Regions from separate parts of the Alteromonas sp. MmMcT2-2 genome, predicted to be linked through region 1. Evidence: predicted binding sites of a transcription regulator. Region 1 holds the regulator's gene; each other region holds the start of a gene.
What was found. Region 1 encodes sigma-54, which starts transcription at its own class of promoters, with help from an activator protein. Its sites were predicted from a motif close to GTTGGCACGNNNNTNGNNT; they were not measured.
Positions count from the first base shown of each region.

Region 2: nirB (nitrite reductase large subunit NirB) is a predicted target of sigma-54. The motif match lies at 2,158-2,176, and genes of this name have one in related genera.
Region 3: flhA (flagellar biosynthesis protein FlhA) is a predicted target of sigma-54. The motif match lies at 1,504-1,522, and genes of this name have one in related genera.
Region 4: MHM99_RS08270 (PEP-CTERM sorting domain-containing protein) is a predicted target of sigma-54. The motif match lies at 1,934-1,952, and genes of this name have one in related genera.

Region 1 is NZ_JAKRFA010000008.1:70,281-73,487, reverse strand. It holds gene rapZ (RNase adapter RapZ) at 1-325, opposite strand, end outside; gene ptsN (PTS IIA-like nitrogen regulatory protein PtsN) at 410-853, opposite strand; gene hpf (ribosome hibernation promoting factor) at 867-1,154, opposite strand; gene MHM99_RS06940 (RNA polymerase factor sigma-54) at 1,185-2,666, opposite strand; gene lptB (LPS export ABC transporter ATP-binding protein) at 2,740-3,207, opposite strand, start outside.
Region 2 is NZ_JAKRFA010000008.1:209,227-212,433, forward strand. It holds gene nirB (nitrite reductase large subunit NirB) at 1-1,982, opposite strand, end outside; gene MHM99_RS07535 (SulP family inorganic anion transporter) at 2,294-3,207, opposite strand, start outside.
Region 3 is NZ_JAKRFA010000007.1:106,770-109,976, forward strand. It holds gene flhA (flagellar biosynthesis protein FlhA) at 1-1,448, opposite strand, end outside; gene MHM99_RS06450 (alpha/beta hydrolase) at 1,669-2,487, opposite strand; gene MHM99_RS06455 (VOC family protein) at 2,491-3,087, opposite strand; gene MHM99_RS06460 (TonB-dependent receptor) at 3,136-3,207, opposite strand, start outside.
Region 4 is NZ_JAKRFA010000010.1:37,259-40,465, reverse strand. It holds gene MHM99_RS21360 (tetratricopeptide repeat protein) at 1-1,866, shown strand, start outside; gene MHM99_RS08270 (PEP-CTERM sorting domain-containing protein) at 1,999-2,874, shown strand.

The DNA.
Region 1 (3,207 bases):
TAAGCTTGGCGAGAGGGTGAAGGCGGCGGGTTTCACTGAAGCGCTTAACTAGTACATCATCGCTCGCGTCAATGTAAACAATGGTCATCGACCACGAAGAAGGCAGGTAGTCTAGAATTTCTACCAAATCGTCAGGATTTTTAGGTAAGTTTCTCACATCGATACTTACCGCAACCTGATCGTACTCGTCAACAACTGTATGGGTTAAGGTGGGAAGTAAGTTTACCGGGATATTATCAACACAGTAATAACCTAAATCTTCCAATGCGCGAAGTGCGACAGACTTACCAGACCCCGAACGACCACTGATTATTATCAGCTTCACCTACTTTCTCCCTAATATTCTGGTTTTATCACATACGCGTTGTTGAATTAGGCGCCTACTAAACGGTTAATAGGCGCTTAATGTTTAACTTAATGCAGATAGAATATCGTCGCTTGTCGTTGCGCGACGTATTGCTTTAATCGTTTCTTTGTCGCTTAGTTTACCAGCCACGGTGGCCAGCGTTTGAAGGTGTCCTTCGGTCTGTTCCTCGGGAACGAGTAGCGCAAAAAAGATGTCTACGGGTTTCTCGTCAAGGGCGTCAAAGTCGATTGCTGGCGTGCTGGTTACAACAATGGCAATCACTTTCTCAAGGCCCGGCAGGCGTCCGTGGGGCAGGGCGATACCATTGCCTATGCCTGTACTACCCATACGCTCTCGAGCCATCAAACTGTTGAGTACCGTTGCCTGATCAATGTTCTCGTTTTGCTTGGCAGCGATATCAGCGATGATCTCAAGAATTCGCTTTTTACTATTACACTGAACCGCACACTCGGTGCGGTCCAGACTTACGATGGCTTGTATATCCATGCTTAATTAACTACTAATGTTTTTTCAGTTTTTCCTTATGCTTGATTACCTGCCGGTCGAGTTTATCAACCATGCTGTCAATCGCCGCATACATGTCGGTATTTTCTGAGGATGCGAATACTTCAGCGCCACTTAAATGAACGGTCGCTTCGGCTTTTTGATTTAATTTTTCAACGTTCAGGATGACATGCACATTAGAAATGTGATCAAAGTGACGTTCAAGTTTGCTGAACTTCGTATCGACATAATTACGCAAAGAGTCGGTGATTTCGACATGATGACCAGTAAGGTTGATTTGCATATTTCGTCTTCCTTATATTATTAAGCCCGATTAAATAAGGCTTTTGCGTTGGTTCGACGGCGGGATCGACAACGATTCCCGGTACTTTGCTATTGTTCGCCGGGCAACTTTAATGCCTTGTTCGGCCAACAATGAAGCAATCTTGCTATCACTTAGCGGCTTGCTAGGCTTTTCTGCGGCCACTAATTTCTTGATCAATGCACGAATCGCTGTAGATGAACATTCACCACCAGACTCTGTTGCAACATGGCTTGAGAAGAAATACTTCAATTCGAAGATTCCACGTGGCGTATGCATGTACTTTTGCGTTGTCACTCGCGAAATAGTGGATTCGTGCATATCTACCATTTCTGCGACATCATTTAGCACCATTGGTTTCATCATTTCCGGGCCGTGCTCAAAAAAGCCCATTTGCTGCTGCACAATGCAGTTTGCAACCTTCATTAAGGTTTCGTTACGAGATTCAAGGCTCTTTATGAACCACTTAGCCTCTTGCATGTGTGAGCGGATGAACTGTGAATCGCTACTATTCTTGGCACGGCGACTCATTGCAGCGTATTGTTGATTTACGCTTAACTTAGGCAGACTGTCGGGGTTCAGCTCAACCACCCAACGGCCATTTTTCTTGGTTACTGAGACATCAGGAATAACGTACTCAGGCTCTTTAGTAACTAAAGCACTACCTGGGCGAGGATTCAAGGTTTGCAGTAAACGCATTGCCTCGCGTAGCTGATCTTCTTTCAATCGGCTTTTACGCATAAGCGTACGATAGTCTTTGCTGCTCAGTAAGTCAGAGTACTCTTCAATCAGTTGCTTCGCTTCAGCAAGCCACGGTGTGTCTTCTGAAAATTGACGCAATTGCACCATCAAACATTCTTGTGGAGAGCGTGAGCCAGAACCAATAGGGTCGAACATCTGAATGCGCTTTAGCACACATTCTATTTCGTCCATTTCAATCGGCTCTTCCATATCATCATCGTTAACCGCTTCTAAAATATCATCAAGGGTAACGGTTAAATAACCTGACTCGTCAATAGAGTCGATGATTGCTGTAGCGATTGCGCGATCGGTATCCGAGAAATGGGTAAGGCGCATTTGCCAAAGAAGGTGCTCTTGAATATCTTCAGTAGTCTCACCTTGGAAGATTTGCTCGTCGTCATTGGATGGACCTGGAGCTGGCGAAGATGAAGCAGAGTAGTATTCGTCCCATGTGCTGTCGATTGGCAGCTCATCGGGAAGATCGTTTTTCTCAAGTGCATCGCCGGCTTCTAGTGTGTCACTAGATGCAGAAGCAGTGGCCTCAGAGCCGCTGTCATCGTTGTCGATATTGTTCTTTTCTAGTTGCGGCTCGTCGTTACCTTCTTCAACTTCTAATAGCGGATTAGAATCGAGCGCTTCTTGGATCTCTTGTTGAAGATCAAGTGTAGAAAGCTGCAGCAGTTTAATGGCCTGCTGAAGCTGTGGTGTCATGGTAAGTTGTTGGCTAAATTTTAGCTGTAAAGATGGTTTCATCTACGTCTTATTTAAATGCTCTAAATTGAATATACCAGAGCGAAACTGAAAAATGACAATTCGGTTACATTAACTATAGCCTGAATTGTTCGCCTAGGTATACATCCCTTACTTTTTGATTACTTAAAACCTGTTCCGCCGTTCCTTGCGCAATAAGCTCGCCATGACTCACAATGTACGCCTTTTCACAAACATCCAATGTCTCTCGTACGTTATGGTCCGTGATAAGGATTCCAATACCCCTATCGCGAAGATGTTGTATTATCTTCTTTATATCATTAACTGATATTGGATCAACACCAGCAAATGGTTCGTCTAACAAAATAAATTGCGGTTTTGCTGCCAGAGCGCGGGCAATCTCAACGCGACGGCGTTCGCCCCCTGACAAACTCATCCCCGTACTATTACGTATATGGTTAATATTAAATTCATCAAGTAGCGCATCTGCTTCTTCTTCTTGCTGTTGTGAATTTAAATCTTTACGGGTTTGCAAAATGGCCATGATATTTTCATGCACTGTGAGCTTTCTGAAAATAGAGGC
Region 2 (3,207 bases), 140 kb from region 1:
TCTAAATCAATGGCAGTGCCAACAGAATCCTGAACACCGTAGCGACACCAGGTGCTGCCCACACACGATTTCACAGTACGCAATGCCTTCGCGTAAGCATGGCCGGTTTCAAAACCGCCAGCGACGAGTTTTTCCCAGATATCCGGTAAGTGCTCTACGCGCGCTCCAAATAAATCAATGCGCTGACCACCTGTGATCTTGGTGTACAAGTTGTATTCTTTTGCCACTTCACCTAGCAGAATCAACTTCTCTGGCGTTATTTCGCCACCAGGTACACGCGGTACAACGGAATACGTGCCATCTTTTTGCATGTTGCCAAGGTAGATATCGTTGGTGTCTTGTAGAGGAAGATGTGAAGCCTTAAGAATGTAGTCGTTATACACCGAGGCTAAAATTGAGCCGACAGCGGGCTTACAAATTTCACACCCTAGACCTTCACCATGCTGCTCTAGTAGCTCGTCAAAGGTGCGAATGCCGTTTACCTTAACAATGTGAAATAGCTCTTGTCGGGTATGGTTGAAGTGCTCACAAATGGCTTTTGATACTTCCACACCGCGCTTTTCAAGTTCGCTATCCACAACATTTTTAAGTAAGGCAGCACAACCTCCACACCCTGTGCTGGCTTTGGTTTCGCCTTTTACATCGCCAACGCTACAACAGCCGCCTTCAATGGCTGAAACAATATCGCCCTTTGTCACATTTAGGCATGAACAAATAGACGCGGTGTCTGGCAGTGCATCGGCACCTAGTGCTGGTGCCGCATCAGATGATGGTAGGATCAGACTTTCTGGGTGTTCAGGTAATTCGATATTATTAAGCGCATACTGTAGGAGCGTGTCGTAGTCGCTGGTATCGCCAACGAGTACAGCACCAAGCACGTACTTTTGCTCGCTATCTACCACCAGCTTTTTGTACACGCCTTCTGGCTGATTTAAATAGGTGTAGCTAAGCGCACCGGCTGTGCGTTCATGAGCTTCGCCAATTGAGCCCACTTCCACACCCATTAGCTTGAGTTTGGTACTCATATCTGCGCCAGCGAATTCGGCATCGCCGCCGGTTATATGACTTACAGCCGTGCGCGCCATGGTATAGCCAGGTGCTACCAGGCCAAAGATTTTGTTATCCCACAGCGCACATTCACCCACAGCGTAAATGTTTGGGTCAGACGTCACGCAGTGGTTATCAATGACAATACCGCCGCGCTCACCCAGTGTTAGCGCTGACTTTCTGCCGAGCTGGTCGGAAGGTCGAATACCGGCAGAGAATAAAATCATGTCAGTTTCTAGTGCAGTGCCGTCAGCAAACACCATTTTATAGCGGCAGGTATCACCGGCCTCAATAGTTTGCGTTGCCTTTTGGGTGTGAACCGTAACGCCCAATGCTTCAATTTTGTCCTTAAGAACGTTACCACCTGCTTGGTCTAACTGTACCGCCATAAGCTGCGGGGCAAACTCAACCACGTGGGTGTCGAGACCGGCTTGCTTTAATGCGTTAGCGGCTTCTAAACCCAACAGCCCACCACCAACAACAACCCCTACTTTGCTCACCGCTGCTGAAGCTTCAATAGCGAGTAGATCGTCTATAGTACGGTACACCAAGCAATGCTCTTGATCGTTGCCAGGGATGGGTGGCACAAATGGGTATGAGCCCGTAGCTAACACAAGCTTATCGTAGCTAAACACCTGCCCTTCAGAAGTCGTCACTTTATTATTGTCACGGTCTATATCGGTAACCAAGGCATTGGTAACTACGTTTACGCCCCACTCGGCGTACTGAGCGGGTGTAGTGAGCGCTAAGTCATCAGCACTCGCGCCGCTAAAAAAAGACGACAGATAAACGCGGTCGTACGCAAGGCGTGACTCGCCGCATAAAACGGTTATTTCTACATTGGCATCGCTTTGGTGAAGCTGCTCAACAAAATGATGCCCCACCATGCCGTTGCCTACGACGACAATTTGCGGTTTTGAGTCCAATGAAGTCATGGTATTCCCCTTTTTTCGGGACAAAAAAAAGCCCGCTTCAACTTTCGTTGATGCGGGCTTCGTTGCCTATTTTGCCAACGGTTTAGGTCGGCTAACACATTTTACGGAGTGTTATAAATCACACAATTTTCAGCGATTGACACAAATCACCAAAACACACTTTACGTTTATAGCTATCCAAGTTCAGTGCCAAAACCGTAAATAATTGTTTTTATTTGATTTACTACAAAATAAGCATTATTCAGACTTCACAACTGCACCAAACAAACGCAAAACTGTGTTTACTTGGTGCATTAAGGCTATCAAATAACTTAGGCCAGCTTATCCGTCGCTACGCGGTAGCGAGGGTCTTCAACCACGTTAATTTCAACAAACTTATCGGCCTTGCGAAGCAGTGAGCGACATTCATCACTGATATGGCGAATGTGTAGCTTTTTACCCTGCTCTTCGTATTTGTCAGCAAGGGTATCTAGCGCATCGATACCTGATGAATCCCAAATGCGAGAGTCTTTAAAGTCAATAACTACATCATTAGGGTCGTTGGCGATATCAAACAGGTCTTTGAAATGCGATACCGAGCCAAAGAACAGCGGGCCGTCTAGCTCATAGACTTTCCAACCGTCGTTATCGATATGGGATCTCGCTTCAATATGACGAGCGTGTTTCCATGCAAACACCAGTGCTGAAACGATAACACCCACCACAACCGCAATAGCCAGATCAGCGATAACGGTAACGCCTGTTACTAGGAAAAGTACGAACGCATCTTCTTTGTTTACGCCGCGAATAATTCTGAATGACGCCCACTCAAATGTAGCGATAACCACCACGAACATAACGCCAACAAGGGCAGCGAGAGGAATCATTTCAATTAGCGGAGCAGCAAATAGAATAAAGCCTAATAATACAACCGCCGCGGTGATACCAGACAAGCGGCCACGGCCACCAGAGTTAATATTAATCATACTTTGACCAATCATGGCGCAACCGCCCATACCGCCAAAGAAACCGTTTACGGTATTTGCAACGCCTTGGCCAACGCACTCTTTGTTGCCGCGCCCGCGGGTATCTGTCATTTCGTCAATTAATGAAAGAGTAAGAAGCGACTCAATTAGACCAACCAAGCAAAGAATGACTGAGGTAGGCAAAATGATCATGAAGGTTTCCCAGGTGAACGGCACCATAGGAATAGCAAAGCTAGGAAGTTCACCCGCTAGCGTCGCGG
Region 3 (3,207 bases), on a different contig from region 1:
TACCCAAGGGTTTGGGCATGCTCCCGTTTGTTGGGCTTGATCCATACTGCGTCTAAGCCGAACGCGGGGTCTTTGGTGGCACGCCCTTCTAATTTACCGAACACTTGCCCTGGATTAATAGCAAGTTCTTCATCGTGACTGATGATGGAATCCCCAATCGTTACGCCTAGCATAGCGATGGTGTAAGTGTTGGGCTCTAAATCCAAGTTATCGCGAATGTGGACAGGCGGAATAAGGAAACCCAGCTCTTGCGATAGTTTCTTACGTACGCCTTTAATGCGCGTCAACAACTCGCCACCTTGGGATTTATCGACAAGAGGAATTAAGCGATAGCCCACTTCCAATCCGATGGTATCTACCTGCTGAACATCATCCCAGCCAAGCTCTTTCACTTCAGGCGCAACCGATTCATCTTTAACCACATTGTCTGGCACTTTGGGCTCTGCGGCCTTTCTCTTTTCTTGGACCGACTGCCAGTAAGCAAAGCCTGCAATCAAGAATGAGAACCCTAAGAATGCGATATGAGGCATCCCAGGAATGATCCCCATCACAAATAGAACGCCCGAGGCTATATACAGGGCTTGATTATTACCGAGCTGACCGCGGATTTCTTTGCCCATTTCCTGGGTCTCGTTTTCACGAGTAACGATAATGGCTGTAGCGACCGAAAGTAACAATGAAGGAATTTGCGCCACCAAACCATCACCGATGGTCAATATGGTGTAGATTTCTATCGCGTTACCGAATGAAAGCCCGTGCTGAATCATGCCAATAAAAAGACCACCGACAATATTAATCAGCATGATGAAAAGGCCTGCGACCGCATCACCCTTTACAAATTTTGACGCACCGTCCATCGACCCATAAAAATCCGCTTCTGCGGTAATCTCTTCACGGCGTTTACGTGCTTGATCTTGATCTATATACCCTGCATTTAAATCAGCATCGATGGCCATTTGCTTACCGGGCATAGCATCTAACGTAAAGCGAGCGCTTACTTCTGAAATACGTCCTGCGCCTGCGGTTACAACTTTGAAGTTGATAATAAGAAGAATGGCGAAAACAACAATACCTACGGCGTAGTTACCACCAATCACGACCTCACCGAAGGCTTCGATAACTTTACCTGCTGCATCGCCGCCTTCATGTCCGTAAAGTAAAACAACGCGAGTAGAAGCCACGTTAAGCGCTAGTCTCAAAACGGTAGCGATAAGTAACACCAAGGGGAAAATGCCGAAATCTACTGGGCGCTGGGTAAGTACAGCCACCAAGATAATGACTAGCGACAACGCAATATTAAAGCTAAACAGCACGTCCAGTAAGAATGGCGGCATAGGCAATATAACCATGCCCATAATTGCCAAAAGGACGATGGGTGCGCCTAAACCACTAGTGAAATTTTGCAGCTGATTTTTATCGAATCGCTGAAGATAACCGGATAACTGCATGGCTTGGTGTCTCTCTATCAGAAAATTGACGCTTTACGTGAAACTGAAGGAGAGTTTTCAACTAACGTGCCAGCTTTGTGTATGAGTGCAAAACTTATTGCTACTTGTATATACAGTGGAAGCTAGTTCGGTAGTTATGTTGATTTACAGCAACCTAGTCCTCACGAATTTAAGCAAAAAGAATTGGTTGAGAGAATCAGAACCCTATCGTTTCACGCTATCAAGTCACTAAAGTGCTGACGAAAGCGTAAAGAGACTTATTATATTCTTGATAGCGCTGTACAAAAGGCAAATGACCTGCGCGCTTCAAAATCGAAAGCGAAGTATGCGGAATGTGATTGTTGAGCAAATAAGCTAGCTTAACAAGTGAATACCTATCATCTTCTCCATGAGTAAGCAAAACGGGTACATCTAAATTTTTAAGAATGTCGTCGTAGTCCATATCCCTCTGACGCATGGCATCGCGAACATACATAGGGCAATGTTTTAAATCTTCATTAAGGTGCTTGATTAAATCGAGGTCGGTTACGCCCACTGCTAAATCGTGTACAAATTGCTCTTCAGCTTTACTAACACGCATAGGGTCTTCACTGAACATATCGCCTAACACTGTGTACCCTGGTCCTTTTACGTCATTCGTAGCAAGGGTACCGGCAGCGATAAAATTAATCCCCAGCAGATGGGAAGTGCCATAATATCTTAGATAGTCATTTACCATCCGCCCGCCATATGACCAAGCAACTAAGACGCATTGAGTAAGGTTAAAGTGCGTTAACACCGAATCAAGGTCATCTGCCCAATAACGGCCCTCTCGGTAGGCGTCGGAACTGTCTGGCTTAGAGGACAAGCCATGCCCTCTCATATCTAACGCAATTAGATGAAACTGTTCGTCAAGTAATTCATCATTAAACTGGTACTTCCAAACATGGTGTGACGAGCAAGCGCCATGCAAAAAAACAATAGCGGGGCGCCCTACTCGATTATTGTGAACGACGTGTAGTAACGAGTTGTCACTACTAACACAAGAAACTGTATCCATTATTTACGACGCATCTGGATATGCTTCACCTCGTACTCTCATCCACTCTTCCATGTCAGCCTTGGCATCTCGAGCTTTGTCATGAAAATAACGCTCTGTATCGTCTACGTTGTGGGTAAACTCCACACAAAGACCGTTAGGATCATAAAAGTAGATAGAGTTACAATATTCATGGTCGATATTCATGTATTCCACGCCATGCTCATCTAATCGTTTACGGTAATCATTAAGCGTATCTTCATCATCAATCTCCAATGCGATGTGATGCGTCCATACGTCAGTATTTTCGAAACCGCAGTTAAGGTCTTTGTATTTCTGCGGGAAATCAAAGAACGCCAGCCAGCTTCCGTCACTTAATTCAAAATAGAGGTGGGCATAAGGCGTTTCTTTACCTGTGATAGGATCTTTCGGTTCAATGATTGCACAAACTAGCGGGATATTGAGTACATCTTCATAAAACTTCCGCGTTTCTTCCGCGTTATTACACTTAAAAGCATGGTGATGTAAGCTGTGTACCGAGGTGTTGCCGCGACGCTTGCGCTGTAGCGCTCGGAGCTTTTGAATTGGTACATCTGACTTATTCCAGTGAGCTAATGACATTGTGATACTCCCATTCGTTTCTCAGATATTAAGCTATTAACAATAGTTTTACATTTCAAATTTGTAGTTATAGGTCAGCCCGAACACGCGGGGACGTGCTCGATAGACGAATCCACCTGG
Region 4 (3,207 bases), on a different contig from region 1:
AATGCTAGAGCACGTTTGATAGCTGCAATTAGCGCTTATAATCTTGAAGCGTTTGAACAGGCATATAACCATTTCGAATCGATTGCTGGTGTGTTAAGCAAAGACTCTCCAGAATATCGAATTTATTCATCAACGCTGCTTGCCCTAGGGTATAAGGAAAAAGCGATCTCAGTGTTAGAAGAAATGAATAATGTTTCTCTCAGTGACTTGCCGCTTTACACATCGGCTGCAAAGGCACTATCTAGCACTAATAAATCAGATGAGGCGCTTTCAGTGCTAAAACGCTTTGACAATCTGGTTGACGGTGAGACTGACACTTTTGTTGAGCTTAACATTAATAAACTTGCTCTAGATGATTTGAATGCGCTAGCTAACTTAGAATCTCTTGATGAAGTGCGATCTTCTGATTCAGTTAAAACTGCATTGGCTTCATTTTACCTTTCGCGTAATGAATTTAATAAGGCAGCTAAAGTTGCAGATGATCTGGCACAGTCAGAGGGGGGCCTTTATACTTCCAAAGTTATTGAAGCATTAATTGCTTTAAAGCAAGGAGCGCCAGATGTATCAGAGAAGTTCAGTTTGTTATTTGAGTTTGATGAAAACTCACTTCCAGCGTTGTTTTATTTTATTGATGAGAATATTAAAACTAAACAGTATAAACAAGCTCTTGCTTTTTCTGAGCGTCTTCAAAAGCAAATTCCCGGCTCTGTACTTGCAGTGACTACGCATATTAAAGTGTTATCATCTATGCAGAGAGACGAAGAGTTAATCGCATTTCTTAAGCGTACTTATCAGGAAGATGAGAGAAATGTAAACATTGCATCTTTATATGCTTCTGAACTGTTCAACCAAGGATATGCCTCAGAAGCAAAACGCGTGTTATCTAATTTCTCAGTCGATAGTGCGGCAATACCTATTTTTTGGTTAACTTTGATAAAGGCCGAGTCCGTTTTAGGTAATAATGAAGCTGCAAAGAAGCTTGCCAAAAAATGGGTTTCAATTGTTCCTGACTACAAACCAGCAGTGTTACTTGCTTCTAATTTGCTCGAGGCGGATGGCGACTATTCTGAGTCCATCCGTGTTTTGAGAAAAGCGCAGCTGGCATTTCCGAGCGATAGCGATATCAGGCTATTAATAGCATCAAACTTACTTAGCATCGATGATATTAGAGGCGCTAAAAAAATCATAAGCAGTTCGCCTTCTCTATCCAAAAGTGGTTTGCCATATAACCTCCTTGCCGGACGTCTCGCACTCGCCGATGAGAAGTTTGACGAAGCACAAAAAAACCTAGAATTATATTTCAACGAATACAAAACATATGACTCGTTGATGCTATTGCTACAAGCGTATCGTGGTCAAAAAGCGATAGTTAAGGCTACTGAAGCCTGTGAGGACTATATAAATGCAAACGGTGTCGACCCTAGAGTTTCTCTTTATGCTGCGGAGCTTTACATAAAAACAGACCATAACAAAGCAATTATGCATTATGAAAGGCTGTTGAGAAATGGCGCTGATAGTGCAATGGTGCTTAACAACCTAGCGTGGTTGCATCATGTAAATTCAAGAAATGACAGGGCACTAGAGTACGCTGAGCGAGCAGTAAAAATAGAAGGTGAAAATCCTGATTACCTCGATACATTAGGCATGATCCAATTAAGGATGGGTAGCGTGGCAGACGCCGAATCTATTCTAAATAAAGCACATAGCTTGGCCTCAACTAACCTTACTATATTACTGCATTATGCTGAGGCTTTGGTGCTATCAGGTAAAGTAAAACGTGCAGAAAATTTATTGTCTTCATTTACAGGGCGATCAAGTGAATTAGATCAGGAGATCAAACGTATCTTAGAAAGTAAGCGCGGCTAAACTGTCTGTTTTTTTTACATTGACAACGAAGCATTTAAAAAAAATGAATGAAATCAATGGTTTAATTTTTGGCATGCGGGTTGCTTTTAAACAAGAGACAGAATGAAACCATTTTCTTTTAATGAGGACGTTATGAAAAAATTATTATTAGCAACCGCAATGTTAGCAGCAAGCTCTGCAGCGAACGCAGGTGTAGTGAGTGCAGCTGGTGGTGTGTCTTGGGAAGTAGATGGTGGACTTCCAAACTTTAGCGCTACTATTGATTTCACTCAGTGGTGGACGATTACTAACACTACAGAAGTTGGCGACGTAAATACTGCTGTTTCAACTCAAACTATCTCTCCTACGTTTTCAAGCATCTCTAGTGCTTTTCAAAACGGCGATGCACCAGAGCTAGTTGGTGCTGGTAAGTTTAATCTGGGTAATGGTCTTGGAGAGCCAAACTGTAATGGCTGTGAACTTACGTTCAGCTTCGGTGGTCTGTTTTTTGATCCACAGAACAGCGCTGCGCCAATTGACTCTAGTGAAGGTTGGCTAAACATTTATGTTGATTACGCTCAAGTAGGTGGTGCATTTGATGAGGCGCAGTTTACTAACCTTACTAGTGCGACAGATCATGCTGGTCGTGCAGTTGATGGTGACCTTTGGTTGAGCTTGAATCTACGTGACTTTGAATACTATGCAGACCCAGCATACGTAAACATTGGTGAGCCACTAGTTTCTGGTACCACATTGTTCTTTGGTGAAGTGATTGGCGGTTTAGCTGAGTCTAACTTCATTTCTGACTTCTTTGCTGGTGCGTATGAAGCTGATGCATTTGGTCTAGCTTCTACATTTGATGACAACAGTCGTGCTCCTACTACTCCAGGCGGTTTAAATGTTTCTGAGTACAGTGTTCGAGGATCTGGTAATGTAGAGGCTGCAACAGTTTCTGCTCCTTCAACTATAGCTATGTTTGGTTTAGCGTTAGTTGGTCTAGGTGCAATGACTCGTCGTCGTAAATCGTAATTAGTTATATTTAAGACTGATTAACAAATAAAAAGCCCAGCCTACGCTGGGTTTTTTCTGTGATATCGATAAGTTTGCCTGATTAGAAAAAGTTCGGATGATCTGTATTAGAAGAAACCAAATTCTGACAAAAACAGTAATATTGGCCTACAGCGAAGTTATTAGAAGGCAACCAAAAGTTCGTCGTGATTGTTCAATAAAAGTGGGGCTGGCTCGGTAACGTTAGACGTTGTATATAAAATGTAAATAAAGCACTTAATTAGTGAGAGGGAGAATCCAAGCGTAACGGCCAAACAGAACTCGTTTCAAATTCTAAATGAAAGCCAAGAATAG